DNA from 3 places in the Methylobacterium sp. CM6257 genome. Region 1 is predicted to be linked to each of the others. Evidence: riboswitches for the same ligand, from Rfam matches in the RefSeq annotation. Region 1 holds a riboswitch; each other region holds the start of a gene.

Evidence for each region. Region 1 has a riboswitch for glycine ahead of ACYCO6_RS14375 (D-amino acid dehydrogenase). Riboswitches for the same ligand answer to the same signal wherever they lie in the genome.
Region 2: linked by a shared signal. The riboswitch ahead of ACYCO6_RS25380 (L,D-transpeptidase) and the one ahead of ACYCO6_RS14375 (D-amino acid dehydrogenase) in region 1 are both predicted to bind glycine.
Region 3: linked by a shared signal. The riboswitch ahead of gcvT (glycine cleavage system aminomethyltransferase GcvT) and the one ahead of ACYCO6_RS14375 (D-amino acid dehydrogenase) in region 1 are both predicted to bind glycine.

Annotation. Positions count from the first base shown of each region.
Region 1 is NZ_CM137735.1:2,926,368-2,936,157, forward strand. It holds gene ACYCO6_RS14345 (glucose 1-dehydrogenase) at 1-237, shown strand, start outside; partial or broken gene ACYCO6_RS14350 (DEAD/DEAH box helicase) at 678-2,364, opposite strand; gene cobF (precorrin-6A synthase (deacetylating)) at 2,374-3,162, opposite strand; gene ACYCO6_RS14360 (ornithine cyclodeaminase family protein) at 3,211-4,149, opposite strand; gene ACYCO6_RS14365 (DSD1 family PLP-dependent enzyme) at 4,325-5,446, opposite strand; gene ACYCO6_RS14370 (pyridoxal-phosphate dependent enzyme) at 5,489-6,628, opposite strand; gene ACYCO6_RS14375 (D-amino acid dehydrogenase) at 6,795-8,057, opposite strand; glycine riboswitch at 8,123-8,232, opposite strand; glycine riboswitch at 8,236-8,339, opposite strand; gene ACYCO6_RS14380 (hypothetical protein) at 8,643-8,933, shown strand; gene ACYCO6_RS14385 (glutathione S-transferase) at 9,015-9,620, shown strand; gene ACYCO6_RS14390 (DoxX family membrane protein) at 9,649-9,790, opposite strand, start outside.
Region 2 is NZ_CM137735.1:5,202,619-5,212,408, forward strand. It holds gene ACYCO6_RS25360 (efflux RND transporter periplasmic adaptor subunit) at 1-775, shown strand, start outside; gene ACYCO6_RS25365 (VOC family protein) at 831-1,724, shown strand; gene ACYCO6_RS25370 (amidohydrolase) at 1,767-3,128, opposite strand; gene ACYCO6_RS25375 (trimeric intracellular cation channel family protein) at 3,230-3,859, opposite strand; gene ACYCO6_RS25380 (L,D-transpeptidase) at 3,888-4,622, opposite strand; glycine riboswitch at 4,946-5,035, opposite strand; gene ACYCO6_RS25385 (hypothetical protein) at 5,721-5,939, opposite strand; gene ACYCO6_RS25390 (hypothetical protein) at 5,939-6,385, opposite strand; gene ACYCO6_RS25395 (septal ring lytic transglycosylase RlpA family protein) at 6,923-7,291, opposite strand; gene ACYCO6_RS25400 (TonB family protein) at 7,606-7,989, shown strand; gene ACYCO6_RS25405 (hypothetical protein) at 8,694-8,864, shown strand; gene ACYCO6_RS25410 (caspase family protein) at 8,941-9,790, opposite strand, start outside.
Region 3 is NZ_CM137735.1:4,392,896-4,402,685, reverse strand. It holds gene gcvP (aminomethyl-transferring glycine dehydrogenase) at 1-2,457, opposite strand, end outside; gene gcvH (glycine cleavage system protein GcvH) at 2,552-2,914, opposite strand; gene gcvT (glycine cleavage system aminomethyltransferase GcvT) at 2,929-4,074, opposite strand; glycine riboswitch at 4,223-4,323, opposite strand; partial or broken gene ACYCO6_RS21460 (IS256 family transposase) at 4,473-5,671, opposite strand; gene ACYCO6_RS21455 (hypothetical protein) at 6,105-6,647, opposite strand; gene ACYCO6_RS21450 (winged helix-turn-helix domain-containing tetratricopeptide repeat protein) at 7,184-8,731, shown strand; gene ACYCO6_RS21445 (hypothetical protein) at 9,639-9,790, shown strand, end outside.

The sequences.
Region 1 (9,790 bases):
GAACTGGCTCCGCGCAAGATCCGGGTCAATGTGGTCAGCCCGGGCTTTGTGGTGACCGAGGGCACGCATTCGGCCGGCATCGTTGGGTCCGAGATGGAGGCCGGCCTCGTCGCACAGACACCGCTCGGCCGAGCCGGCCAGCCGGACGACATCGCCGGCGTGGTGGCGTTCCTCGCCTCCGACGATGCCCGCTGGGTCACGGGTGAGGAGATTACGGCCAGCGGCGGCATTCACTGACGCGGGACAGCCGCGCCTCCGCGCTTCCGCACCGGAAGAACGCGGAGGCGAAGATCCGGCCGCCCGCTTCAGGGGAGGGCGCGTCGCGGTTGCGGCCGTCCGCGGAGAACGCCGACAGTCGCCCAGACGGTGTCACCCGGGCGGCTCACCGATCCCATGTGCTGGACGGGGGCACGGGGCGACCTGCCACATGCGGACCCCGCACCTGCCGACGGTGTTCGCATAAGATATATTATGGAACCAAAGCTCCAGACTCGCCCGGGTGAGGGGCTCCGGCTGTCGTGTGGCCCTGCCACCGACTGACATTCTGGCACAGGTCCTGGCCGGATCTGTGGCGAGCTCCCGCGCGGCGCCGGATCGGCAACCCGTCGCCGGGCCCCACGAGGCGGGGCGTGGACCACCCGGGCGAGGGTGGTCCACGCCCCCTCCCCGCGGCGGCATCAGGCGGCCGGCCCGGCCAGACGGCGCACGTCGCCGAGGAGCCGGCCGTCGCCCGCACGGCACTCGATCTGCTCCGACATCCGGCCGGGCCGGATCCGGATCGCCGCCGGCCGGGTCAGCGTCTCGGCGCGCTCCAGGAACCCGGCGGCCGTCATCGGCGCGTCGCGGCCACCGCCGAGGCCACGCCACCACTGCACCGCCTTCTCCCGCTCATAGCCGCTGCGCTCAGGCCGCAGACGCACGCGCCAATCGGCCTGCGCGGCGCCATCCCGCCAGCCGAGCACGAGGTCGAGGCCGTCCGGTGCAGCCTCCAGGCTCAGCGTCGTGACCGGATGCCACGCGACCTCCGCCGCGGGGGCAGGGCCGGGGACAGAGCGCGTGAGATCGCCCGCAAGAATCGGCAGCTCGTCGTCGGCTGCGGCCTCGTGCGGGGCCTCGGCGTTCTCGTCCGCCGCCGGCTCCGTCCAGCACGCCTCGCAGGTGGAGGCGTTGAGGGCGATCAGGGCGCCGCAGCCGGGGCAGGGCTTAGCGCGCAGGCCCCCTGCCCCGCCGAGCACCTGGGCGGCGCTCCGGACGGTCACGGCATCGACCGGGCCGTGCATCCGTACCAGCCCGGCATAGTCGAGGATCAGCGCGTCGTCCTTGCCCGGCGCGCGGCGGAGCGCCCGGCCGACCTGCTGCACGTAGAGCCCGGTGCTGCGGGTCGGGCGCAGCAGCGCCACCAGATCGACCTCGGGCACGTTGAAGCCGGTGCCGAGCACGCCGACCGAGGTGAGGCAGCGGATCTGTCCGGCCCGGAACGCCGCCACGATCCGGTCGCGCTCCCGGCGGGGGGTCTCGCCCGAGACGGCCTCGCAGGAATAGCCCTCCGCCCGCACCGCGTCGCGCACGGCTTCTGCATGGGCGAGGCCGGCGCAGAAGGCGAGCCAAGCCCGGCGCCCGCGCCCGTATTCCGCGAGTTCCGCGACCGCCGCGCGGGTGATCCAGTCGCGGTTGACCGCCGCCTCCAGCTCGCCCGGGATGTAGTCGCCCCCGCGCCGGCCGACCCCCGAGACGTCGAGCTGGGTCAGCGTCGCCTTGGAGACGAGGGGTGCCAGGAAGCCGCGCCGGATCAGCTCGAACGTGTCGGCCTCGTAGGCGATCCCGGCGAACAGGCGGTGCTCGCCTTCGTCGAGGCGGCCCGAATCGAGCCGGTAGGGGGTGGCGGTGAAGCCCGCCACGCGCATGCCCCGGGTCAGCGCCCGCAGACCGGCCAGGAAGCGTCCGTAGCGGGTATCGGCGGCGCGCGGGATCAGGTGGGCCTCGTCGACGATCACGAGGTCGCGCGGTCCGACCGCATCGGGCCGGTCGGCCACCGACTGGATGCCGCAGACCAGCACCTGCGCCCCGGCTTCCCGCCGCCCGAGGCCGGCGGAGAAGATCCCGGCCGGCGCCTCCCGGCCAGTAGCGGGTCAGTTCCGAGAAATTCTGGGCGACGAGCTCGCGGCTGTGGGTGACGATCGCCACCCGGGCGAGGGGGTCTTCCTCCAGGGTCTCCCGGGCAAGCGCCGCGATGACCAGCGCCTTGCCGGCGCCGGTGGGCAGCACGATCAAGTGGCCGGGCACCGCCGCGTCGGCCCCTCCCCGCGCCCAGGCGGCCGAGAGCGCGTCGAGGCTGGCGCGCTGGTAGTCCCGCAGGCGCAGCATGGCGGCGGTCTAGTCGGGTTCGCCGGCCCTGTCCGTGGCGGCGCGGTCACGCCGCAGCAGGTAGATGTCCATGATCCAGCCGTGGCGGGCGCGGGCCTCGTCCCGGACCCGGCGGATCTCGTCGCCCACCGTGCCGAGGCGGCCGGAAACGAGGACCTCGTCCGGGCTGCCGAGATAGGCGCCCCAGTAGATCGTCAAGTCCGGGTCGAGATGCGCGAAAGCCGGGTCGCCGTCGAGCATGACGACGACGCTCTCCGCATCCGCCGGCCAGCCCGCGGCGAGGCGGCGGCCCGTGGTGATCAGCACCGATCCGCCGATGCCGTTCAGCGGCACGCCATGGCGGGCGGCGAGCACCTGCACGCTCGACAGGCCGGGGATCACCGTCCGGGTGAACCCCACGCGGCCACGGTCGGCGATCCGGTCGAGGATGCGGAGCACGCTGTCGTAGAGGGCAGGGTCCCCCCAGGCGAGGATCGCTCCCACCTCCCCCGGCCGGAGATGCGCCGCGAAGGCCGCCTCCAGCCGCTCGGCCCGGGCCGCGTGCCACGCCGCGACGGTGCTCCCGTAATCGGCCGGGCGGCGCTCCCGGGGTGGGTCCTCCACGGTGACGACCCGGTGGGGCTTGGCGATATGGGCCGCGCAGATCCGCCGGCGGATCGCCACGAGGTCGGCGGTCTCGGCGCGCTTGTCGAGCACGAACACCGCGTCGACGCCGGCGAGCGCCCGCACCGCCTGGAGGGTCAGGTGCTCGGGATCGCCCGTGCCGATGCCGATGACCCGGATCTGCCTGTCCTTCATGCCGTGCGGTCCTCCGCCGGGGCGGGGGAGGGCCGGCGTCGGCGTCCCCTACCCGCGTGCGTCGGCTTTGGCGAGGATCGCCCGCGCGATGGTCAGGTCCTGCAGGGCGATGCCGGAGGAATCGAACACGGTGATCTGGTCCGGATCCGTCCGGCCCCCCTCCCCGCTTCTGAGCACGTCGCCGAGCGCCCGCAGGCCCGCCAGGGCGGTCGCGGAGGCGTGCTGGAACTCGCCGATCACCCGGGATTGCTCCGGCAGGTCGCAGAACAGGCGCGCGCGCTCCAGCAGGGCGGGGGGCAGTTCCTGCTTGCCCTTCGCGTCCGCCCCCATGGCGGCGACATGCGTGCCGGGGCGGACCCAGGCGGCCTCGAACAGCGGCGCGCGGGCGGGCGTCGCCGTGACGATCACGTCGGCGGCCGTGCAGGCCTCCTGGGGGGAGGCTGCCCGCACGTCGAGTCCGGAAGCCCCCTGCCCCGCCAAGCGCTCGGCGAACCCCGCGACCTTGGTGGTGTCCCGGGCGACCACCAGCACCGTCTTGATCGGCAGCACCCGGGCGAGCGCCGCGCACTCGAACTCCGCCTGGTTCCCGGCCCCGAACACGGCGAGCACCGCCGAATCCGGCCGGGCGAGGACGCTGGCCGCCACCGCGTCGGCGGCGGCGGTCCGGTAGGCGTTGACCCGCCCCGCCTCGATGACCGTGTCGACGCGGCCGACATCCTGGTCGAACAGCAGGATCACCGAGTTGTGCCGCGGCAGGCCCCGGGCCGGGTTGCCCGGCCAGAAGGAGCCGACCTTCAGCCCGGCATAGTCGGCCGTGGAGCCCGACTTGATCGAGAACCGGTTGGTCGGCTCCGAGCCGTGCCCGAGCACCGCCGGGAACAGGGTGGTGCCCGGCGCCACCGCGGCGATCAGCGCCTCGCGGGCCGCCTCGAACGCCATGGCGTGATCGACCAAGGCGGCGGATTCCTCTTCCGAGATGAAGCGCATGAACGGCAAATCCTTCTTGTGCTCGGCCCCTCCTCTCCACGCCCGCATCCCGAGGTGCCGGAGCGCTAACGGCCTCCGGCCGGCTCCGCGGCCTCTGAGTCCGCCTTCGAAGGCCGTCGGCGCGGTCCGCCTCAGGATGAGGAGGTCTGGTGGGAGAAGCGCCTCTACCGATCGATCACAGGGTCATACCGCGGGCGGTGACCGGCCAGATCGCCTCGACCCGGCCGTTCCGCACGCCCACGTACCAGTCGTAGACGTTGACCGTCGGGTCGCAATGGCCCGGGATCAGCTTCAGGCGCTCGTTGAGCCTGAGCACGTTGCCGGGATCGCTGATCACCCCATGCTCGTCCGAGCACTTGACGTACTCCACGTCGTCCCGGCCGAAGACCACCGGCAGGCCGCTGTCGACGCTCTGCGCCTTCAGGCCGGCATCGCAGATCGCGACATCCGACTTCGCCTTACTCATGATCGCCGTGTAGATGAACAGGCTGTTCTCGAACTCGGCGATCGGCCGCCCTTCCGCGTCCTTCACCCGCTGGTAGTCCGCGTCCATGAAGACGTAGGAGCCGCACTGCAGCTCGTTGTAGACGCCGCTGCCGCCCTCCATGGCGAAGCTGCCGGTGCCGGCCCCCGCCACGATGGCGCAGTCGAGGCCCGCTCCCTTCAGCAGCTCGACGGTGCGCCGGGTCTCGTCGATCGCCGTCTGGATCAGGGCCTTGCGCTCGCCATAGTCGCGCACGTGCTGCGCCTTGCCCTGGTAGGCCTGCAGACCCGCGAAGGTCAGGCCCGGCGCCGCCGCGATCTTTCTCGCGATCGCCACCGCGGGCTCGCCCGGCGCGACGCCGCAGCGGCCGGCGCCGACGTCGATCTCCACGAGGCATTCGAGGGTGACGCCGTACTTCACCGCCGCCGCCGAGAGGTCGTCGACATTGCCGAGGTCGTCGACGCAGACCAGCACCCGCGCACGGGTGGCGAGCGCTGCGAGGCGCTCGATCTTCTTGGGCGCGACCACTTGGTTGGAGACCAGCACGTCGCGGATGCCGGCGCTCACCAGCGCCTCGGCCTCGCTGACCTTCTGGCAGCAGACACCGCAGGCGCCGCCCCGCTCGATCTGCATCACGGCGATGTCGGAGGACTTGTGCGTCTTGGCGTGCGCCCGGTGGCGCAGGCCGTGCTCCTTCATGAAGCGGCCGAGCTTGTCGATGTTGCGCTCGAGGGCGTCGAGGTCGACCAGCAGGCAGGGGGTGTCGACCTCCTCGACCGGCATCCCGACGCTGGCGGGGATGTTGTTGCGCATGGTGTGTCCTCCTGATCTGATGGTGGTGTCAGCGGGCGCGCGTCACGGGGCGAGACCCAGAAGCTCGGCGATCCGCGGCGTCGCCTTGATGCCCGTGCCGGTGAGCACCACCACGGTGGTCTCCTCGGGCCGGATCGCGCCGCGTCCGGTGAGGTCGGTGAGCGCCGCCGCCGCCATCGCGCAGGTCGGCTCGACGTAGAGACCGGAGCGGGCGAGCTCCATCAGGGCCGCCTCGATCGCCGGTTCGGAGACCGCCACGGTGCCGCCGCCGGATCGGCGAAGCGCCGCCAGAACCTCGCGGCCGCGCACCGGCTGGGCGATCGAGGCGCCCTCGGCCAGCGTCGGGCGCGGGGTGACGGGCACGAAATCCGCGGCGCCGGCCGCGAACCCCGCATGCAGGGGCGCGCAATGGGCCGGCTGCACCGCGAAGAGCCGCGGCAGGCGGGCGATCTCGCCCCGGCGCAGAAGCTCCGAGAAACCGATGTCGCAGCCCAGGATGTTGCTGCCCGCGCCGCAGGGGATGATGACGTTGTCGGGCGCGGAGAAGCCCAGATCCTCCCACAGCTCGTAGGCGAGCGTCTTGGTGCCCTGGAGGAAATGGGCCTGCCAGTTGTGGCTGGCGTAGAAGATCGACTCCGCCTGCCGCACGGCGGCGTCGGCGGTGTCCTGGCGGGAGCCGGGCACCAGTTCGACCTCGGCGCCGACGGCCCGCATCTGCACGGTCTTGGCCGGCGACGTGGAGGCCGGGACCAGGATCTTCGCCCGCATCCCGGCGGCGGCCGCGTAGGTCGCCACCGCGGCACCGCCGTTGCCGGAGGAATCCTCCAGCACCGCGTCGATCCCCTGCTGGCGCAGGATCGACAGCATCACGGCCGCGCCCCGATCCTTGAAGCTGCCGGAGGGCGCGAACCATTCGAGCTTGAAATGGGCATGGCCGCCCCGCCAGGGCCGGCGCACCAGCGGGGTGCAACCCTCGCCGAGCGTGACCGGGTCGGCCACCGCCACCGGCAGCGCGGCGGCGTAGCGCCAGAGGGAGCGCTTCGCCGTATCGATCTTCCCGCGGCCGATCCCCGGCAGGTCGGTGATCATCAGCGGACCGCCCGTCTCCGAGCGCCAGCGGGGCATCTCGATCGGGAAGGTCGCGCCGGTCGCGGGGTCGATATAGGCCGGGGACATGCGCATCGCGGCTCGGGTTCCGGGGCGGGTCGGACACATAATACAAAATAATCTTGCGCGGCGCGCCGTCTGTCGCGGAGAAAATGACGGCGCGCCCCGCGCTCCGGGGCGCGGTCCCGACGACCCGCCGAAGGACCTGAAGTCCTCCGGACGCCCGGATCCGCGGAGGCCGTCAGGCCGCGAGCCGCAGGACGGGCTTCTCCGGCGCGTGCTCTGCGGCAATCGCCTCGGCGACGATCTCGGCGGTGGCCCCTGAGAGGGTCCAGCCGAGATGGCCGTGGCCGGTGTTGTAGAACACGCCCGGCAGACGCCCGCGGCCGACCTTGGGCAGCATGTTCGGCAGCATCGGCCGCAGGCCGCTCCAGGCCACCACCCGGTCGGTGTCGACAAGGGGGAACTGCTCCCGGGTCCAGTCGACCAGCGGCTGGATCCGGTCGTGGCGGATGTCGCGGTTGAAGCCGTTGAACTCGGCGGTGCCGGCGACCCGCAGGCGCTCGTCGCCGAGCCGGCTCGTGACGATCTTGGCCGCCTCGTCGAGGATGCTCACCTCGGGAGCCGCCTTCTGGGCCTCCGGCGTCAGCAGGTTCACGGTGATCGAGTAGCCCTTCACCGGGTAGACGTTGACCCGGTCCCCGAGCCTCGCGGCGAAGTGCCGGCTGGCGCAGCCCGCGCAGATCACCACGGCGTCGGCGTGCAGGACCTGCGGCGCCCCGGCAGGGTGGGCAGCGGCACGCCAGCGGACGGCGTAGCCCCCCTCCCCCGGCGCCACCGTCTCGACGCTGGCATCCTGGACGAAGCGGACGCCCAGGCGGGCGCAGGCGGCGGCGAGGCCCCGGGTGAATTTGTGGATGTCGCCGGTGGCGTCCGACGGCGTGAAGAAGCCGCCGTGGTAGGTCCCGGCGAGCGCCGGCTCGATCGCCCGGATCTCCTCCGGGGTGACGGCGTAGCGCTCCAGGCCCCCCTCCTGCAGCAGCGCGTTGACGCCGTCCGCCTTCTCGAAGCTCGCCCGGTCCCGGTAGAAATGCAGGATGCCCCGGGTCTTCAGGTCGAAGTCGATCCCCTCGGCCTCCGCCATGGCGAACAGGGCCTGCCGGGCCCGGAGCGCCAGCCGCACGGTCTCCAGGGTGTTCTCGCGGTAATGGGCGATCTCGCGCACGAACTCGGCCATCCAGGAGAGTTTGTGCCAGGAGGGCTTGGGATTCATCAGCAGCGGCGCGTCCCGGCGCAGCATCCAGCGCAGGCCCTGGATCACCGTGGAGAGCTTGTTCCAGACCTCGGCGTTGCAGGCCGAGAGCTGGCCGCCATTGGCGAAGGAGGTCTCCATGGCGGCGTAGCGCTGCCGGTCGAGGACGGTGACGCGGTAGCCGCGCTGGGCGAGGGCGTAGGCGGTCGTCACGCCGGTGATGCCGGCGCCGATCACGGCGATGTGGGTCATGGGCTTGGACTCCGGGACTGGACGCGTGGAGGCCGTCCTCGAGCGGTCGGCCGGTTGCGCGCCCCATCTGTCCCGGTGCCTGAGAGCTTGATCCGGCCTGCCCTGGCGAGGCGATGCGCGGACGTCCCCTTCGGCGGGTGCCCACGAGTTCCACCCGCTGCACCACTCTCCAGATCGCCCTGACGACACGGTTCCGGTGCCTGAGAGTTTCCGGGGCGGTTGCTCCGTCGGCGCCGGGTCCGCCTCTGGTGGGCGGATCCCAGTCTCTCCCGCATCGTCGCGATGGGCTACCCCTTCGATACCCCGATTCGACCGCGCGGGAGAAGCCCGGATTCCCGGCATCCTGCCCGTTCCGGGGACAGCGGGTGCGCGCTGTCACCGGAAGCGGTCGAGCCCGACCGTCGTGGGACGGGCGGCGGACGAGCAACGGGTGGCCGGAGATGATGACGCGGCCGTAAGCTTCACCATGCCGGTCCGGGACTTTGTTTACGGTGGATAAACCTAAATTTTTACCAGGATACACTGATATCGCAAATATTATGGCGATTCCGAGCCACGATCCGATCGCGTTAAGACGTCCGCCGCATGCTGCCCCCGGTGAAGGACCTCGTATTCCAGGCGGATGATGCGATGGCGAAGTGGATACCCGGCGCGGCCGTGTTCGGCCTGCTGTGTCTGATGATCATCCCGGCACCCGGGATCTGGGGCGTGCTGATCGGCGCCACCTGCGTGCTGGCGATCGTCGTCAGCCTGTGCATGCTCGTCTTGGACCGGATGGCAACCCGCTTTCTCGCTTGGCGTGAGCGTGTCCGGCAGGCGCGTCGGAACCGGGCGCGGGCGGTGCATGCCGGATCCGGCATGGTGCGGAAGGTCTGACCGCCCGTCGGCCCCAAGGGGGCTGGATTCCGCCGGGCGAGAGTGCAAGGTCCCGGCGCCACGACCAACCGGGACGGTCCGATGAAGCTCCTCTACTCCCCCGCCTCTCCCTACGCGCGCAAGGTGCTGGTCCTCGCCCACGAGACCGGGCTGATCGGCCGGATCGCCGTCACCGCCGCCGGGGCCTCCCCGACCGGCCCTTCCGCGGAGGTCGCCGTCCACAACCCGCTGGGCAAGATCCCGGCCCTGGTGCTGGAGGACGGCACCGCGCTCTACGACAGCCGGGTGATCTGCGAGTATCTCGACAGCCTCTCGGCCGGCCCGCGCCTGTTCCCGGAAGGGGCTGCCCGCTGGGACACGCTGACCCGGCAGGCGCTAGCCGACGGCCTGCTCGATGCGGCGCTGCTCACCCGCTACGAGCGGGTGCTGCGGCCGGAATCCCAGCGCTGGGATGCCTGGGAGGCCGGCCAGATCGGCAAGATCACGGCGGCGCTGGACCGGTTCGAGACCCTGGTGGCGACCATGCCGGCGCTCGACATCGGCACCGTCGCGATGGCCTGCGCGCTGGGCTATCTCGACCTGCGCTTCCCCGACCTTGCCTGGCGCGAGGGTCGTCCGGCCGTGGCCGCATGGTACGCGGATTTCGAGCGCCGGCCCTCGATGGCCGCCACCGTCCCGAAGGGCTGAGGATCCGGGCGCCCGCGCGGCGCGGGCGCTACGGCCCGGCCCGATCGGCGGCCGCGTAGGGATGCGTGGACCCGAGCGGGTCAGCGAAGAAGTTCTGGACCGTCCCGGCCCCGGTGCCGAAGGTGATGAGCAGGAAGCCGCCCGCGAGCGCGAAGTTCTTGAGGAAATCC
Region 2 (9,790 bases), 2.3 Mb from region 1:
CACCGAGGTGCTCATCGCGGACAACCAAGTGGTGAAGCGGGGCGACGTTCTCTTCCGGATCGATCCCGACCGCTTCGCCTTAGCCCTGCGCCAGGCCGAGGCGGTGGTAGAGGGCAAGAAGGCGACTGCCGTGCAGGCAGCGGCGGATTACGACCGCTACCTGAAGCTGAGCGACGCCGCCGCGTCCCAGCAAAGGGTCGAGGCTGCGCAGGCGGCCGACCTGGAGGCCAAAGCTGCCTATAGTCAGGCGATGGCCGACCGCGACCTCGCCAAGCTGAACCTCGACCGCTCCGCCGTGAGGGCCTCGGTCAACGGGCGCATCACCAACATGGAGTTGCGACCCGGCACCTACGTCACCACCGGGCGCGGGGTAATGGCGCTCATCGACAGCGACACGCTGCGCGTCGAGGGGTACTTCGAGGAGACCAAGCTGCCGCGCATCCACGTGGGCGATAAGGCCAGCATCCGCCTGATGGGCGAGAAGTCTACGCTCACCGGTCACGTGGAGAGTTTCGCGGGCGGCATCGAGGACCGCGAGCGCACGGCAGGCTCGAACCTTCTCGCCAGCGTCAACCCGACCTTCGCGTGGGTCCGGCTCGCCCAGCGCATCCCGGTGCGGATCAAGCTGGACGGCGTTCCCGACGAGACCCGTCTTGTCTCGGGTCGCACGGCCACGGTCGCGGTCGAACCCGAGGGCGAGACCCCGCACTTCAGCTTGTTCGGGTCCTGGCGCGGGGCGCCGGAACCTGCTGCCCGGGACGCGACCGCCCGTTGAGGCCCCGCAGCCGACTCTACCTTTCAGACGCGCTGGAAAGACCTAGAGGCAGACCATGACCGCACCAGCATCAGGCGAGCCCCGGGCCGAACCGAGCGCCGTCCTGGCCGAGGCGCCATACCGAGTCGGTGCGGTAACCCTTGTGGTGCGCGACCTCGATGCGCTCACGCGCTTCTACCGGGACGTCATCGGGCTCGGCGTCGTCTCGGCAGCCGGCGACGCCGTGCGGTTCGGGACGGGCGACGCGACGCTTCTCGTCCTTCGATATGACCCGAATGCGCGGCCACGGAAGCCGCGGGAGGCCGGCCTGTTCCACACGGCGTTCCTGCTACCGGGCCGGGGTGACCTCGGCGCTTGGCTCCCGCACGCGGAGAAGCACGGCATCACGCTCACGGGCGCCGCCGACCACCTCGTGAGCGAGGCGGTCTACCTCGACGATCCGGAAGGCAACGGCATCGAGATGTACGTCGACCGCCCCGCATCCGCATGGCAGCGGGCCTCGGACGGCTCGGTCGAGATGCGCAACGAACGGCTCGACCATGCCGGGCTCATCCGTGCCGCCGACCGACCCTGGTCGGGCATGCCGGCCGGCGCCTGCGTCGGGCACGTCCACCTGCAGGTGGGCGATCTGGATGTAACGGAGCGCTTCTACGCGGGTCTGCTCGGCTTCGATATTATGTGCCGCTATCCCGGCGCCCTGTTCCTGGGATCGGGCGGCTACCACCATCAGCTTGCCGGCAACATCTGGAACAGCCGTGGCAGCGCGGTGCGCACAGATGGGACGACGGGCCTCGCGGAGGTCGTGGTGCTCGCCGACGGGGAGACGCTCGCATCGGCGCGGGTTCGATGCAGGGAGGCAGGCGTGCCCCTTGTCGAGGAGGGGGACACGCTCATCGTATCCGACCCATGGGGAACGCACCTTCGTCTCACGCCAAAGCCGGTGCGCTGATGGTCCGGGACGGCGCCGGCGCAGAACCCGGTGCCGGTCTTGTCAGCGTGTCTTCGTATCCGAAACTTCGGGAGCCAACCAACGACCGGCGGCCGCAAGCATGGTCTCCACCCCGGTTCGAAGGGTCGGTGTCAGGACCGGGGCAAACTCCGGCGAGTGGTTCGAGGGAAGCGCGTCCAGGGCCCCGGCCTTCTCCGCCTCGGCGTAGCGCTGCGGGTCGGTCCCACCGACGAACCAGAACACCGAGGGCACGTCCCAGGCACGTGCGAAGACTGTGAAGTCCTCGCTGGCGGCCACGTTACTGGCAGGCTGCACCCGGTCCGCCCCCAGACGCTGCTTCAACGCTTCGGTCACCTTGGCTGTCGCGGCCGCGTCGTTCACCGTCAGGGGAAATTGCCCCAGCATCGTGAGGAGGGGTGGCTTCGGAGCGCGGGAGATGGACGCTTCCCCGTCGACGATCCGCTTGATCGACGAGAGCACTTTGTCCCGCACCGCTTCGTCATAGGTCCGGACGTTGAGCTGAAGCTGAGCCTCATCCGGGATGATGTTGGCGCTGGACCCGGCCTGCATCGATCCCACTGTGACCACGGCGCTGTCGGTCATGGAGACCTCGCGCGAGACGATGGTCTGGAGCCGCATCACCGTGGCGGCGGCCATCACCACCGGATCGATAGTGGATTCCGGTGCGGAGCCGTGCCCGCCCCGCCCGTACAACGTCACCTTGAGGCTGTCGCTCCGGGAGAGCACGGGGCCGCTGGCGAGGCGTACCTGCCCGGCCGGGAACGGCAGCACATGCTGGCCCAGCGTGACGACCGGCTTCGGGAAGCGCTTCACCATGTCGTCGTCGACCATGGCTTTGGCACCTTCGCCGATCTCCTCGCCCGGCTGGAACACGGCCAATACGGTCCCGTGCCACCTATCCCGGTTGGCGGCCAGAATTTGGGTCGCGCCCATCAGCCAGGTCACGTGCAGGTCGTGTCCGCAGGAATGCGCGATGGCCGTTTCCCGGCCGGATGCGGGATCGATCCCCTTCTTCGTGCTGGCGTAAGGGAGACCGGTGTTCTCCTTCATCGGCAGCGCGTCCATGTCAGCGCGTAGGAGCACGGTCGGGCCGTCGCCATTGCGCAAGATGCCGACCACGCCCGTGCCACCCACGCCCTCGGTCACCTCGAAGCCCTGCTCCTTTAGCCACTTCGCGGCGATGCCAGCCGTGCGCTTCTCCTGCATCGAGAGCTCGGGGTTGGCGTGCAAGTCCTCGTAGACGTCCTTCAGCTTCGCGAGCTGCTCCTCGGTCGGGCCGGGCAATCCCTTCGCGTCGGCTTGCGCGAAAGCGGGGGCTGAGAAGGCTGAAAGAGAGACGAAGGCCACCAGCGCGAGCCAAGTGCGACGTTTGCCGATTATCATCTTGGCATTCCCTTCGGATCGGACCGCGAGAGCAGTCCTTCGTTGAAGTCGGTTGTTATGGGGCGCTTCGAAGTCGGTTAGCCGCGGTGGATCTACCGTCATCAATGATAGGAGATGCCGGTGCGGCGGCGATATTGCGGAAGCGTCCAGCCGAAGTGGAGCGATGCGGCTCGCGCGAGCAGGGCGACGGCGAAGCCGATGCCTGTTGCGAGCTCGCGTGGAGCGCCGAGGACGTTCAGGGTCACGAAGGCCGCTGCGCCGGCCCCCGCGGCCGAGGCGTAGATCTCGCGACCGAGGATGACCGGGGGGTCACCGCCGAGGAGGTCCCGGAGCAGTCCCCCGAAGGTGGCCGTGACCACCCCCATGGCGATGGCCACGGAGGAGCTCGCCCCGGCGTGCAGGGCCTTCTCCGCCCCAGCCACCGCGAACAGCGCCAGTCCCAGTGCGTCGAGCCGCACCAGGTGCCGGTACCGGGATTGCGGGATGTGCGCGACGAAGAACACGGCGCACGAAACGAGCACGCAGGCGAGCAGGTACGCCGGCGTTTGTGTCCAGAAGACCGGCAGGCCGAGAAGGAGGTCCCGGAGCGTCCCACCCCCGACGCCCGTCACGGTGCCGAGGACGGCGAACCCCACGAAATCCATCTCCTTGCGGGCGGCCACGAGGGCGCCGGCGACCGCGAATACGGTCACGCCGAGCCAGTCCAGGGTCGCGGTCGCAGTCTCGAACATCAGCCTTCGTCCCGGCCACGTACGGCGGTCATTTGAAAAGAAGGACCTGGTTATCGGATCGGGGTTGGTCGTCCCATTCCTGCTGCACCATCACCTCCGGCATCGAGGATTTCACGACGACGGTCGTTCCGAGCGGGACCCGTCCGTAGAGGTCGTAGATGTCCTCGTTCAGAAGACGGATGCAGCCGGAGGAATCCGTTCCCCCCACTGTCCAGGGCTCGTTGGTGCCGTGGATGCGGTAGAGCGTGTCCTTGTCGCCCTGATAAAGGTACAGTGCGCGGCACCCGAGGGGGTTCTCAACGCCTGGCTCGACGTAGCGCGGGATGTTGGGCCGGCGCTTCAGCATGGCTTCCGTCGGGCGCCAGCCCGGCCACTTCGCCTTGCGCTTGACCACGGCGGTGCCCGACCAGGTGAACCCGGCTCTGCCCACCCCGATGCCGTAACGGATCGCCGTCCGGACCTCGCGCACAAGGTAGAGGAAACGCTCATGCGTATCGATGACGAGTGTACCTGCGCGCTCCGGGCCATCGTAGTCCACCAGTTGCTTCCGGAACTCCGGCGGGACGAGCGCGAGGTCGACCTTGAGGACGTTGAAGGGGTTGTCCGGGATCTCGCCGATGAACCAGGCATCGCGGTTCGACGTAGGATCGACGGGTGCGGGGGCTTTTGGCGGCTCGGGCTCGCTGTCCCAGAAGAAGGCCTGTGCGCGGCCCGGCGCGAGGACGGCGGCCGCCAGCAGGAGGCTTCGGCGTGTGGCCAACATCGGATGACTTCCAGCTTAGAGGATCGGGCGGACGTCCTGGCCCGCGCAGGACCGAGAGCGCCGCGCGGTCGATGCCGCGCGTGCGTCGTCGTTGCGGCCCATGGGATGAGCCGGTCGGTCGCGAAGAAGGAATTTGCGGTGAGCCCGTTGGCTTCCGGCAGGTCAGGCTATGGGGATGTCATCGCGCAGACCTCCGAGGTTGCTCCGCAGGCGCCATGCCTGCGAGCCCCCTCTGTCATCGGCCTGAGAGTATCGGCCCAACCTCGGGAGAGGTTGCGCCTTACACCATCGGCGGGAGCTGCCGCTCCGCTTTCCAGAGTGTTGAACGACGAGCGGTCTGGGTGCCTGAGAGTTTCCGGGGCGGTTGCTCCTTCGGCGGCCGGCTCAAGCCGGCTCTCTCCCGCGCGTCGATGACCTGTCGCTCCAACTAACACCAAACGGCGTAGCAAACCAGATAATTCGTTAGCTTACGATCTAAAATGTGCGTTGAGACACGCTGACGGCCCTGGACGACAGCCGTGAACGAACCGGATGCCTTTCTCGATAGCGTACCGTACGGCATCCTCGTCGGTCAGTTTGACGACGGCGGCGAGCGGCTTCGCTCTCGGCCAGGATTTTGGCGATCTCGCGCATGACGCGTTCCCAGAACTCCTTCGCGGAAGCGATCAAGTTGGTTCTCGACCTTGGCGGGACGGGCCTAGACGTAGACAGCCTTTCTCGGCGGTCTTGATGCTGCGTGGCGAGGGCGGCGTTCGCGGCCTGAGGCATCTTGAACATGCCGAGCATGTTCTTGCGGTCATGCCCTTCGTTGGCTGCCAGGGCCGCGGCGGCCTATCACTCGCGGGCAAGCGCTTGGGTGGCCTCGCGCTTGACCTGCCTCCTGCCAAGGGTCTGCAAGCACCAGAGGTCCCACCTGAGGCAATGTCGGCTTCAGAGATGGCGATGAAGGCCGTCGAACGACCGAGAAGGGCGCCAAGCTGAATGTCGGCTTTCAGGTGGCGGCACGATGACGGTTCCCCACCCTTCTCGGGCGTCACCGCGGCTAAGCTGATTGAGTTCAGACCCCAGCGTTCGCCGTGTCGGCGCCTCCTCCGCCGTCTATTCATCAGCCTCGTGCTCAGCCTGGAGGCGCTGCCGGCGGTCCTCCATGAGCGCGAGAGCGTGCCGGAACTCCGCGAGCAGCCCCTCGGCCTCGGCGGTGTCGTGCCCTTCGGCCTTCAGCCTCGCGACGAGACGGGCCTGATTGATGACGCGCTCCGTTCCCTCGGTGACGTGCCGGATCGCCAGTTCGAGATCAGTGGGCACTAGGGTGGTCATCACTGGTCCCCTCCGGAAAGCTCAAGCAGTGCGTCGTCAATCAGAGTATAACGCGATGCATGAGCTTCCGGTCGTCCAGACCGACCGCGGGAGCCGGAGAACGCGCCAGGACGTTCACGACCTGCTGACTGGCCCAGGTGCTCCTCGCCACAGGTGATGTGAAGCTGGCGGATGCCTCTGTCTACCGTCACCAGCCCCGGTTGGAGAAGCCGTTCACGGAAGCGGAGCTGGTGCGCAAACTGACCAAGCTCGTCAAGCCGCCCCGGCAGGCTCCATGAGCCGTCTTTGTGCGAATGGCCGATCGCAGCCAGCAGCGTCTGCTTCCGGGATATCGCCGCCGCCGGCTGAATGGCCGGGTTGGGCACAAAACGGCGCGTCTGCTTTTCGGAATTTGGCTCCTCACCGTAGTGACGGGCACCTACCTCACCGCTCTTATGCCGCGGCAAAGGCCAAGCTCAGAGTGCCTAGTTCCCCGATCAGGCGCCCTCCCCTATCGAAGCTTCGATGGCTTCTGACAGCCCTGCGGCTGAACGCGCCGAGCTGGAGAATGGCGATCACTGTGATCAGGGCTGCACCACACGAAGTACGGCAACCGCGCCCCTCTGCTCGCCCCGAATGATGACGATCGCCAGCGGGGAAAAACGGCTGTCAGCGGCCAAGTGGACAGGGAGCCGGGAAAGGCACACGGGGAACATGTCTCAATAGGTTCAACGCTCTACCTCAGCTTCCCAAGCTGAATGTCGTCGGTTCGATCCCGATCGCCCGCTCCAACTAACTCTCTGAATCTGCCGCGCTTTCTCGCCCCTCCCAAACGGCCGAGGTGTTCCCCATGTCCCCATGGAGGGTAAGCACACGTGCACCTGAGAGGAGGAGGCGCCGCTCTGATCAGGAGCTGATGCGACGCTGGCGGGCCACAGAGCCGCTGGTTCGAGTTGGATGCCGCGGCGCTGGAACGCGCTGCCGCCGGTGAGAACGCGCACGGGTTACACGCGTGCGAGGCTGACCTTGGCGAGGCCGGACATGCCGAGGGCACGGGCCGAAGCGTTGGAGAGATCGATCACGCGGCCGCCGACATAGGGGCCGCGATCGTTGATGCGCACCACCACGGAGCGGCCGTTGCTCTTGTTGGTCACCCGGACCTTCGTGCCGAAGGGCAGCGTGCGGTGAGCGGCTGTGAGCGCGTGCGTGTTGAAGCGCTCGCCGTTGGCCGTCGTACGGCCGTTGAAACCCGGGCCATACCACGAGGCAACACCCGCCTGCGTCCGCATCGCAGTACCCGCTTCGGCACCTGAGGCCACGACACAGCCAGTCGCGGCGAGAGCCAAGAGGGCAAGGCGAGGACAAGACAACATTACTGCATTCCCGTTGTTATTTGACGGGCCGGCAAAATGACACGGAATGTGACGACAGTATGGTGCATCGCAATATGGCAGGAATGCCATGACACAGCCACAGATCTGGTGCGCGACGCTGCTACATCGGTGAGGAATATATTCGACCTCGACCCATCGCTCGGCTGAACTTGTCTTCGCCGCAATCGTTCAAGTGCCGCCTCGGCTTGGAGCAGAAATAATGGGTGCCAGGAAATGGTCATCACCCGGCCCTGCCGCTGCTCGCTTCTCAGGGCAGATACGCGGCCGTTCGGCCTTCTCTGAATGTGACCACCATGACCCTCCGCTTGCTACTCCTTACCGGTTCGCTCTGCCTCAGCCTCCTCGGCTCAGTCGCTCCAAGCGAGGCCGGAGCGCCGCTCGGGGTCCAGCGCTGGCTCTCGTCCGTGCTCGCGAAGATCGACGCGGCCGACCGTTCCCGCACCCCGCGGCGACAGATGAGCCGCTCGATGACGGTCGAGGTCCGGGTTCGCATCGCCGAGGACGGCTCCGTGCTGCTGGTGGAGGTCGAGAGGAGTTCTGGATCGCGCAGCCTCGATGAGCGCGCGGTCGCTGCTGTCAAAGCGGCCGGCCCGTTTGCGGCTCCTCCAGCCCAGATGCTGATGGCGAACGGCACGACGGAGTTGAGCTTTCCGCTCAGCCTTCCGAGCCAACCCTAGATGTTTGGTCTCGCCGTGCGGTGGTACGAATGATGCAGCATGGAGGAACGCGGCTCAGGAACAGGTTCTCCATGGCAGCGCCACAACCGGAGCTTGGCTCCTAGCCAGGAAGGGGACCGTCAGCTCTGCGCCCATTTCGGCCATTCAGCCAACATGGGCCCTCCTCCAAGCGGACATCAAAATAGTGCTCTTACTGTCCACCCTGCCGCTTCTGAAGGCTCGACGTTGCACAGCGAAGTATCTGCTCATACTGCCGCACCAGACCGGCATGAGATGACACAGGTGCAGTCGCAGCGAACGCGCGCCGCAAGATTTCGGCCTTGTGGGGCTTCTTGATTACCGGCACAGCGACCAGATCTGGCAGGACCTTGGAGCTCCTTTCGGTGAGGCGCAAGCTGCAGGTGGCGACTCGCATGCAGGCCACCGCCGCCTGCGTCGGGCTTGATCTGATTAACCCATGAATCCTCCGACCGCGGGCGGCGCCATGCGCTCTATCGACAGGGCCGACCGGGGGGACATGGCGGATGCGGGTTGCCGTGTGACGGCGGCCCTGGCCGTGCGACCGGAGGAGGAGCCGGCTGCGGACGCGCCATCATCTGCTGTCGCTGAGCGGCCTGTTGCTGGCGCACGGCGGCTTGTTGCTGCCGTTGGGTTGCCTGTTGTGCGAACTGCGCCTGCATGGCCTGATGACGTAGGAAGGCCTGTTGTACCTGCTGCTGGCGAGCGGCCTGCGATTGCTGCTGACGCTGCGCCGCCATGGCCTGAGCGGCAGCACGCCGCGCAAAGGCGTCCTGTCGCTGCTGCGCCATGAACGCGGCGCGCGGGTCGACGGCCGCCCTCGCTGTCGCGACTCGTTCCGCGGCTGGCCCGCGTAACCGTTGGGCCGGCACGCCTGAACCGGAGCGGAGGATCTGAGGGCGTGCCGCGCTGACCGGCGCCGGCGGCTGAACCTCAGCCGGCCGGGAGGCGGGCCGCGGCTTGGTGGCAGGTGTCGGAGCGACGGGCGAACCTGCGGTTCGGGACGAAAGACTCGGGAGGGGCTGGCCATTCATGCCGGGCAATGCATGCGCAGCTCCCGGCTGTGCCGACAGGGGGGGGAAGCGCCACCTGCCGACCGGATGGAAGAGGCCCCGGCCGAGGGCCGTCCGACCTCGACCCCGCCGCCATGCCGGCGACAGGCGGGGTGGCTCCCGGTGGATGCGCCGACGCTACGGCCGCACGCTGCTGCAGGGCCGCGGGCAATGCGATCCGGGCTGCCGCAACGCCGAGGGCGGCCCCAGGACTTGCCGCCGTCGGTGCCTGAGTCACTGTGTTCTGGCGGTTGATCTGCTCGATGACGGCCGTGTTGTGGATGTTTTGGAACAGCACGTTGTTCGGCGGCGGCGTCACGTAGTCCGGTGCGGACACGTAGGCCGGCACCGGCATGACCGGCGGTGTCGGCAGGGCGTAGACGCCGAGAACGGGCGGCGGGGGCGCCAGCGCCACAAGGTAGGCCGGCGGCGGCGGAAGGAAGATGAGGGCCGGTCGGGGTGGCGGCGGCAGTGCGAAGACCGGGTCGTCAAGGAAGAGCACCGGCCGGTCGACGTACACAATCTCCTCGGGCGCGGGTGGCAGCACGTCGTAGGCGAGCACCGCGTAGCGCGGCGGCGGCTCCAACGCTGCGGCGAGCGAGGCGAGGCGTCGGCGCGCATCCCAGGCGTGCGGCCCGCGCGGGTACCAGGCGAGATATGACCAGTAGGCGTCCGGCGTGCCGACGATCCATGTACTTCTCCAGACCAGCGCCTCGCGCCTCGCGGCGATG
Region 3 (9,790 bases), 1.5 Mb from region 1:
GTCCTCATTCGTGATACCGGCGCTCTTCTGGAACGGCCGTAGGTCGACGATGCATTCGTGTGCGACGCGGCCCTTCGCGCCCGCGTAGAGGATCGAGTATGCGCCCTCCAGGCGCTTGGCGATGTAGTTGGCATTGAGAATCGCCACGCGCGTGGCCTGGGTGAGGCCGCGCCCGCCCATCATCAGGCAGTAGCTCCACGAGATCGGCAGGATCGAGGCCGAGCCGAACGGTGCGGCCGAGACCGCCCCTGCCTCTCCATTGCGTGGGTCGGTCGGCAGGAAGGGGATCAGATGCGCCTTAACGCCGATCGGCCCCATGCCCGGCCCGCCGCCGCCGTGCGGGATGCAGAAGGTCTTGTGCAGGTTGAGGTGACTCACGTCGGCGCCGATGTCGCCGGGCCGGCCGAGCCCGACCAGCGCATTGAGGTTCGCCCCGTCGAGGTAGACCTGGCCGCCATGGGCATGGACGATGTCGCAGATCTCGCGCACGCGCGCCTCGAACACGCCGTGCGTCGACGGATAGGTGATCATGCAGGCGGCGAGTCGATCCGCATACTGCTCGGCCTTGCGGCGGAAATCAGCCACGTCGACATTGCCGCCGGAATCGGCGCCGACCACCACCACGCTCATCCCGCACATCTGCGCCGAGGCCGGGTTGGTGCCGTGCGCCGAGGAAGGGATCAGGCAGACATTGCGGTGTCCCTCATTCCGAGAGAGGTGATAGCCGCGGATCGCGAGAAGTCCGGCGTACTCACCCTGCGCGCCCGAGTTGGGCTGCATCGACATCGCGTCGTAGCCGGTGATCGCACAGAGCTTCTGGGACAGGTCGTCGATCAGCGCACGGTAACCGAGCGCTTGGTCATCGGGAACGAAGGGGTGAATCTCCGAGAATTCCGGCCAGGAGATCGGCAGCATCTCTGCCGTGGCATTGAGCTTCATCGTGCAGGAGCCAAGCGGGATCATCGCTCGGTCGAGAGCGAGGTCGCGGTCGGCGAGGCGGCGCATGTAGCGCGTCATCTCGCTCTCGGCCCGGTTCATATGAAAGATCGGGTGGGTCAGGTAGGCGGAGGTGCGGCGCAGGGCCTCCGGCAGCCGCGTTTCAGGCCACGTCTCGTCGTAGGCGAGGTGATCGCCGCCGAAGGCGCGCCACACCGCCTGGACAATGTCCGGCCTTGTGCGTTCGTCGACCGTGATGCCGACGCGGTCCTCGCCCACCTTGCGAAGGTTGACGCCATTGGCCACTGCGCTCCTCATGATCACGCCCTGGAATGGGCCGACTGGCACCGTCACCGTGTCGAAGAACGACGCGTGATCGGGTGTGAAGCCAAGGCGCTCGAGCCCCTCGGCGAGGCGCACCGCATCCCGGTGCACACGGCTCGCGATCGATCTCAACCCGGCCGGCCCATGATAGACCGCGTACATCGAGGCAACGATGGCGAGTAGCACCTGGCTCGTGCAGATGTTGGAGGTCGCCTTCTCGCGCCGGATGTGCTGCTCGCGGGTCTGCAGCGCCAGGCGGTAGGCGCGGTTGCCGCGGGCGTCGACCGAGACGCCGACGATCCGGCCGGGCAGAGCCCGCTTGTGCGCGTCGCGGGTCGCCATGTAGGCCGCGTGCGGCCCGCCATAGCCCATCGGCACGCCGTAGCGCTGCATCGAACCGACCGCGATGTCGGCGCCCATCTCCCCCGGCGCCTTGAGCAGAGTTAACGCCAGTGGGTCGGCGGCGACGACAGCAATCGCGCCGGCCTCGTTCAAGGCCGCAATTGGGCCCGAGAAGTCGTGGACCGCGCCGTTCACAGCCGGATACTGGAACAGCGCACCGAAAACGGCCCGAGGATCGAGTTCCGTGAAGGGATCGCCGACAATCACGCGCCAGCCGAGCGGCGCGGCGCGGGTCTTCAGCACGGCGATCGTCTGCGGCAGGCAGTCCCGGTCGACGAAGAAGGCGTCCGCCCTGGAGCCCGCAATGCGCTTGGCCACGCCCATTGCCTCGGCCGCGGCAGTCGCCTCGTCGAGAAGCGAGGCGTTGGCGACGTCGAGCGCGGTGAGATCGGAGACCAGCGTCTGGAAGTTCAGCAGTGCTTCGAGCCGGCCCTGGCTGATCTCCGGCTGATAGGGCGAGTAGGCCGTGTACCACGCCGGATTTTCGAAGATGTTCCGCTGGATCGCGGGCGGCATAGTCGTTCCGTGATAGCCCTGGCCGATCAGGGAGACGAGGAGCCGGTTCTTGTCGGCCGTCCCGCGCAGCCGGTCGATCGAGCGCCGCTCGGTGAGTGCGCGCCCGAAGTCGATGGGTTCAGCTTGCCGAATGTCGGGAGGCACGGTCTCTTCGATCAGGGCGTCGAGGCTCGGCGCACCGACGCACCCCAGCATCTCGGCGATCTCGGCCACCGTTGGGCCGATATGGCGGCGGTTGGCGAAGTCGTAAGGGTCATAGTTGCTGGGGGCGATCGTCATGGGCGGATCACGGTCCAGGTGGGCGTCTGCGGATCGTCGCGCGGTCTTGTCTGTCGCGATCAGCCGGTCAAACGACTGGCCATTCGGCGCAGAGTTACTTGTCCAGGGCGCCGTAGGCTGCCTCGTCCAAGAGTGCGTCCAGCGCGGCCGGGTCCGCGAGGCGCATCCGATAGAGCCAGCCCGCGCCCTGCGGATCAGCGCCGACGCCGGCGGGATTGTTGACTGCCGCCTCGTTCACCTCCGTCACCTCGCCGTCCAGCGGCGCGAAGACGTCGGAGGCTGCCTTGACCGACTCGACCACCGCGGCCGGCTCGCCCTTGGTCAGCTGGGCCCCAACCTTCGGCAACGCGACGTAGACGAGTTCGCCAAGCATCTCGGCGGCGTGCGCGGTGATGCCGACCGTGGCGACGCCGTCCTCCAGCCGCAGCCACTCGTGATCCTCGGTAAATCTCAGCATGATGATCTCCCAGATCAGCCGCGTTTGTACCTGGCGGGGACGAAGGGAAGGGGTGCTACGGCCACCGGCAAGCGCTGGCCGCGCACCTCCGCGAAGACTCTGGTGCCGGGCTCGGTCAGCGCGGCAGGCAGGTAGCCCATCGCCACGGGCACGCCGAGGCTCGGGCCGAAGCCGCCCGAGGTGACGCGGCCGGCGGGGGCGGCAGCGCCGATCTCGGCGAAGAGGAGCGCCCCGGCGCGCACGGGCGCACGCCCCTCCGGGAGCAGGCCGACGCGGCGGCGCGCGGGTCCCTCGGCTATCTCGGCCAGGATGCGTGTATCGCCCGGGAAACCGCCAGCCCGGCTGCCGCCGCTACGCCGGGCGGGCGAGATCGCGAAGGTCAGAGCGGCCTCGACGGGGCTCGTGGTCGCGTCGATGTCGGTGCCGTGCAGGCAGAGGCCGGCCTCTAGGCGCAGGGAGTCGCGCGCGCCGAGGCCGATCGGCCGCACCGCGGGATCGGCGAGCAGCGCCTCCGCGACCGCTTCGGTCGCTGCGCGCGGCGTCGAGATCTCGAAGCCGTCCTCGCCCGTGTAGCCCGAACGGGTCACGAGGCAGGGTGCGCCCACGACCTCGATCCGGTGCGCGTCCATGAAACGCATGTCTTCGACCGCCGGGGCGAGCGCGGCGAGCACGGTTTCGGCAGCGGGACCCTGCAGGGCAAGGAGCCCCCGGCCCAAAACGTCGACGGCCACCTCGGAGGGCAGGCGCGCCCGCAGGTACGCGGCGTCCGCCCGCTTGTTGGCGGCGTTGACCACGAGAACGAGGCGATCGCCGAAATTGGCGATCATCAGGTCGTCGAGGCTGCCGCCGGCCGCGTCGGTGAAGAGCCCGTAGCACTGCCGGCCCGGCGCCAGCCCGACCACATCGGCCGGAACCATGGCTTCGAGAGAGCGTGCGGCCTCAGCCGGATCGTCAGAACTCAGGGCGATCTGGCCCATATGCGATATGTCGAACAGCCCGGCGGCGGCGCGCGTGTGCAGGTGCTCCTTCAGCACACCTCCCGGGTACTGGATGGGCATCGCGTAACCCGCGAACGACCCCATTCTCGCACCCAGGCGCAGGTGCAAATCATAGAGCGGCGTGCGTTCGAGGGGGGCGGTCTCGGCGACCGTTGCCGGCATCTGGACTCTCCGCGACGAGACCGCCGGACGCACCGCACGGGTGTGTCCGATTGCCCCCATCTGTCGCGCTTACCTGAGAGTTTCCCTCACGTCGCAGACGCGAGGTTTCTCCTTCGGTGGACACCGTGCGGTGCCTCTCTCCAGATCGTCCAACGATACGGTGATTGTGCCTGAGAGTTTCCGGGGGTGGTTGCTCCGTCGGCGCCATACCTGACTTGTGATCGGGCTGGGCTCTCCCGCATCGCCTTGAGGACGCGCTGAGATAAGCATATGGGGCCTCGCAGCACAACACGAAGCGATGAAGGCACCCGAATGGGTGTCTGGCACCTCGGGTCGTTTCCCCTGGCGTGGTGTAGCTTGCTGAGAGCCACCACGATCACCGGCTTGGGCCGGGAGGATCAGGCTGCCAGGGTGGGCAGGCTGACGAGGGGATCATCGCCGATCGGAGCGATGCTTTCCAGGGTGATGTAGCGCGAGCGCTGGACGGCCCACTCGTCGTTCTGTTCCAGCAGGATCGCGCCCACGAGGCGCGTGATGGCCGCCTCGTTGGGGAAGATGCCGACCACCTCGGTCCGGCGTTTGATCTCACCGTTCAGGCGTTCCAGCGGGTTCGTGGAGTGCAGCTTGACCCGATGCTGGATGGGGAAGCCCATGTAGGCCAGCACGTCCGGCTCGGCCTCGTCCATCAGCGCGGCGAGTTTGGGCACCTTGGGCCGGAGTTGATCGGCCACGCGCCGCCACTGGAGCCGGGCCGCCTCGGCGTCATCCTGGGCGAACGCCGTGGCGATGAAGGCGGAGACGACGCGCCGCCCGCTGCGCCCGGCATGGGCGAGCACGTTGCGCATGAAGTGGACACGGCAGCGCTGCCAGGTCGCGTTCATGATCTTGGCCACTGACGCCTTGATGCCCTCGTGCGCATCCGAGATGACCAGCTTCACGCCGCGCAGGCCCCGGCGCGCCAGCTTGCGGAGAAAGTCCGTCCAGAACGTCTCGGCTTCGGAGGGACCGACATCCATGCCCAGCACCTCACGCCGGCCGTCGCTGTTGACGCCCACCGCCACGATCACCGCCACCGAGACGATGCGTCCGTCCTGGCGCACCTTCACGTAGGTCGCATCGATCCAGAGGTAGGGCCACTCGCCCTCGAGCGGACGGTCGAGGAACGCGCCGACCCGCTCGTCGATCTCCTGGCAGAGCCGGCTGACTTGGCTCTTCGACACGCCCGTGCCACCCATGGCTTGGACCAAGTCGTCCACGGACCGGGTCGAGATACCCTGGATGTAGGCCTCCTGGATCACCGCCGTGAGCGCCTTTTCAGCCATCCGGCGCGGTTCCAAGAAAGCCGGGAAGTACGAGCCCTTACGCAGCTTGGGGATGCGCAGTTCGACTGTCCCAGCCCGCGTCTGCCAGTCCCGTCCCGGTAGCCGTTGCGCTGGACCAGCCGCTCGGCGCTCTTCTCGCCGTGGGCCGCGCCGGTCAGGCCGCCGACCTCCAACTCCATCAGGCGTTCGGCCGCAAAGCCGATCATCTCGCGCAGGAGATCTGTGTCGGCGCTCTTCTCCATCAGCCCACGCAGGGCCATCATCTCGTCGGTCATCGGGGGTCTCTCGGGTTTGAGGTTGGTGCCAGCAACCCGACCCTACCCGGCAACCGCCGATGACCACCCCGCGAGAGATCCCGCCTGCTACAGCGCTGGGAGGGGCGCGCAGGCGGGCTCTCCCGCTACCGGCGAGCTACACCACCACCCGGGACACGACCGCACCTCGCGAGACCCTCCCAGAAGCGAACGCCCAACTCAGGTCGTCCATTCGGTCTCGTCAAATCGCTCATGAACCGCTGTGCTTGATACCTTGCGCCGTCGTCTCGGCCGAGCCGGGCACGCTTCGTGCTGAGCTTTGACTCGAGATGAGCCGCCCAAGTTGATCGCTATGGGTAATATCCGCGCCTCATCCCATAAGGCCGTTCGTCTAAACCGACTGTCTGGCATGCAGACAGTCCACTGCGTTGTCCTGTAGAGGCCGTCTTTGTGGTCACCGCTTCGATGAGTTCTGCCCGGGCATTTGCACCTCACCCCGCCACTCTCCGGTGAAGTCCGCCTTCGAGGTGTAGGCAACCGAAAAGTTACCGTTGCCCTTCACACCGGCCAACTCACCGGTGCTGTTGGTGACTTGGTAAGTGCCTCGCGCAGTAACCCGCCCCTGAGGATCAGTGGTGGCCGTGCCTTTGTAGGCGCTTGATGTTGCACCGGAGGGCGTGGTGAACGTGATGGTGCCATGGACGGGTCCCTGCCCATTCTTGAGCGTCACCGTCTCGACCCACTGCACCTTGGCGCCATCGAGCGGCGTGCCGGGACCCGTATTCATTCCCGAGGCCGTCTGCTGGATCTCCACCTCGTTCGGCCCACGCGGGTGCGATGTCTGATTATCGACGTGCCCCGTGTAATTGCCGCCCATCGGCATTGCGAGTGCAGGAGCCATTGCAGCACAGATGATAGCGGCAAGCGCCATAGAGCTGCCTCTCGGTGTGAGGGTCCGCCCAACCATCATCACGGGCAGCAGCATATCCTTGCTCATGCGACCTCCTATAGTGGCTGGCGCAGGTCGGAGCCCATCTCTCGACACGATCTGCACAGTGAACATGAAGGCGAATTGGGTAGGCCTTCAAACTGCAGATCACCATGGTTGATGCTGAACGTCCTGGCAGGATCGCTGAATGGCGCTGAAATTTTCCGAATGATTCTGAAATCGTGTTGAGATTTCGAGATTTCGCTGCCCACTTCTTGGGATCTGCTGCCTCTGGTCCGCTGGTGCCGACCGCACGAAGTGCGGGGCATTGCCGTTAGCCTCTCGATCAGTCCCGAGGAAGGCGTCGGCTTAGCCGCAAAGGGAGAACCCTGCCGGTTCCTCTAGCAAGAGCCACCGGATTTTCACTGGTCAGAGCGACGTTTTAGATGAACCGCGTATGGCGGTTGTCGAGCGGCAGGATCATTGGCGGCTCAAGGCGCGCGTGATTCTGCGTCCTGACGCTTGGATGGCGGCCGTTCGCCTTGAGTTTCCCGACGTATGGTGATTGCTATCTGCGGTACACGGTCGACACAGATCGGTCTTCGATGATCGACGGCATCACGCTCTCCGACGTCGCAATCGATCTCCGGCGCGAGCAGGTCGTCGGGCACGACGGGCAGCGGCGGGAGCTGCGTCCTCGCTCCTTCGACGTGTTGCGGCGACTTGCTGCAAGCGCGGGCGATCTCGTCAGCAAGGATGCGCTCCTCACTGATTGCTGGCCCGGCGTTATCGTCACTGAAGATTCCCTCACCCAGTGCATCTCAGAGATACGCAAGGTTCTGGGTCCTGATGCGCGGGACCTCATCCGAACCATCCCTCGGCGCGGCTACATGCTGGTCCTGCCCGACGAGACCAAGCCCGCAGCCGCCGTGCGCAGTGACGTCAGGCCTCCAGCGAGCTTCTGGCCGAGCATCGCCGTCCTGCCCTTCGACGAATTCACGGACGGCCCAGGCGCCTACGGGGCTTTGGGGGCGGGCTTTGCCGAAGACATCATCACTGAGCTTTCCCGCAATCGGAACATCACCGTCATCGCTCGCCAAAGCTCCTTCGCAGCAAAGTCGAGCGGCGGAACGGCGGCGGATGTCGCGCGGCTCCTCGACGTGCGCTACGTGCTTGAGGGCAGCATCCGGCGTGCCGGCGAGCGCATGATCGTCAACGCGCAGCTCGTGGAAGGCCCCTCGAACAGCCACGTCTGGGCAGAACGCTACGCCTTTGCGGCGGGCGAGGTCTACGCGGTGCAGGACGAGCTGGTGGTGCGGATTGCCGGTACTTTGTTCTCGGGCCTTCAGAGCCACGAGCAGGCCGCGAGCCTGCGTCGGCCACCGGCAAGCCTCGACGTGTACGAGCTCACGCTCCAGGCACTCGCGCACATGCTGCAGTTCAGCCACGCTGGCGTCACGGCGGCGCTGGAGGAGGTTGAGCGGGCTGTTGCCCTGGATCCCACCTATGCACCGGCGCACATCGCGCGGGGCTTCTGTCTCGCGACGGATGCCGGCATGGCGATCTCCGGCGAAGCTGGCCCGGAGCGTCTGGTGGATGCCGTGCAGGCAATCCGTCATGGGCTGGAACTCGATGCGTCGCTACCGGTCGGCCACCGCGCCCTGAGCTATGCGCTCCTGGTGACCGGCCGATGCGATGAGGCCTTGATCGCTGCCGAACGCGGGGTTGCTCTCAGTCCTGGCGATGCCCTGGCTCTGGCCTTTCTCAGCCTGGCCCAAACCGCGATGGGCCGCTACGCCGCCGCACTCGCCAGCATCGATCGCGCGATCGGCCTCAGCCCCTTGGCTCCCGGCTTCTTCCAGGGCGTGGCCGCAAGCCCACTCTATGCCCTGGACCGCTTCGATGAGGCGGTCCGGAACGCAACCGAGGCCAGCTTCAGGAGCCCGAGCTACCTGATGGCTTACGTCATGGCAGCCGCCTCATGCGTCGCTCTGGGACGCAGGGATGAAGCGTCAACGTGGATCTCGGATCTCTTGCAACGGAGCGCAGGGTTCAGCCTCGCTCTTCCGAGAGTGGCGAACGCTTACCGGCATGACCAAGGCATGGCGGAGCGGTTCAGCCAGCACCTGCGCGTGGCCGGGCTACCCGGCTGACGACCGCGCCGGGTTTGGGATCGCGCCTCGACACGGCCGATCGGGACGCCTCCCTGAGCGTCAGCCGGTTTGCCGGTTATCGGGCCGGCTCTGAACGATCGAGGGTCCGGACAGCACTGGTGTGAAGGGGCCGACGGGTATGACAGCGGTACGCCGAGAGGCCCCAGATTGCAGCGCCTGTCCCGACCTCTTCGTCATCATGCTGGGGATGCAGGTGCACACCGGCTACGGTTTGAAGACGCTTCTCGGCCTCGGGAAGCCCTTCGACGCGGCCGGTGTCACCCGGCCCGAAGGACTGCTTTATTACAAGAACCGGATCATATTCAGCCTGAGGCCGGCCCCTATCGGCATGCGCTGGTACTGGCGTGACATGCAGAGCCTACAGGCTTGTTCAAAGTCGGATCCACACCGCATTTGTCGGATACCACGATACCCAGGCGTGGACTCTCTCGCTCCGAGAGTGGCGCCCTGTCGGGTGAGCTTTATGGAAGCGCTGTAGTTCACCCATATGAACAGAACGCCGCGAGCATCACCGCGTGAGCTGAGAGGCAACGGCGTCTCTCATACCCCGCGCTTGATCATCTGAACGATCTGCTCATCGGTTTTCCCGCGGGGCCGGTATCCTCGGCGCTCCAACGCGATGATCATGTTCTCACGGGTATGAAACTGCTGCTCCAATGATTTGCTCATTGGACCAAAACGGGCGACGACAGCTTGGCGGAGGCGTTCTGGCATACTCATCGGCCAGATATGGCACACCGCGCCCGTTTTATTAAGGCGGGCTCAAGCGGGCGGAGCTGCCATGCGTTCTCATACCGGATCATTCTGCGGTCCGGCCGCGTTTGAGCTTTGCCGCATCGGCCGAAACCCGGAACCTGACGTGCATAGCCCTTTCCTGTCATTCCTGATGCTCGCGATCGAGTCGCAACGCGTCATCGAATTGCGGCTGGTGCGTCTCGCCTGTGGCGGCAGCGAAGGCTGCGCTGAGGCACAGTCGATGGTCATGGAGAAGATCAACGCCGCAGCCGAGGCCATGACGATGCTGATGCTCGGCGGCTC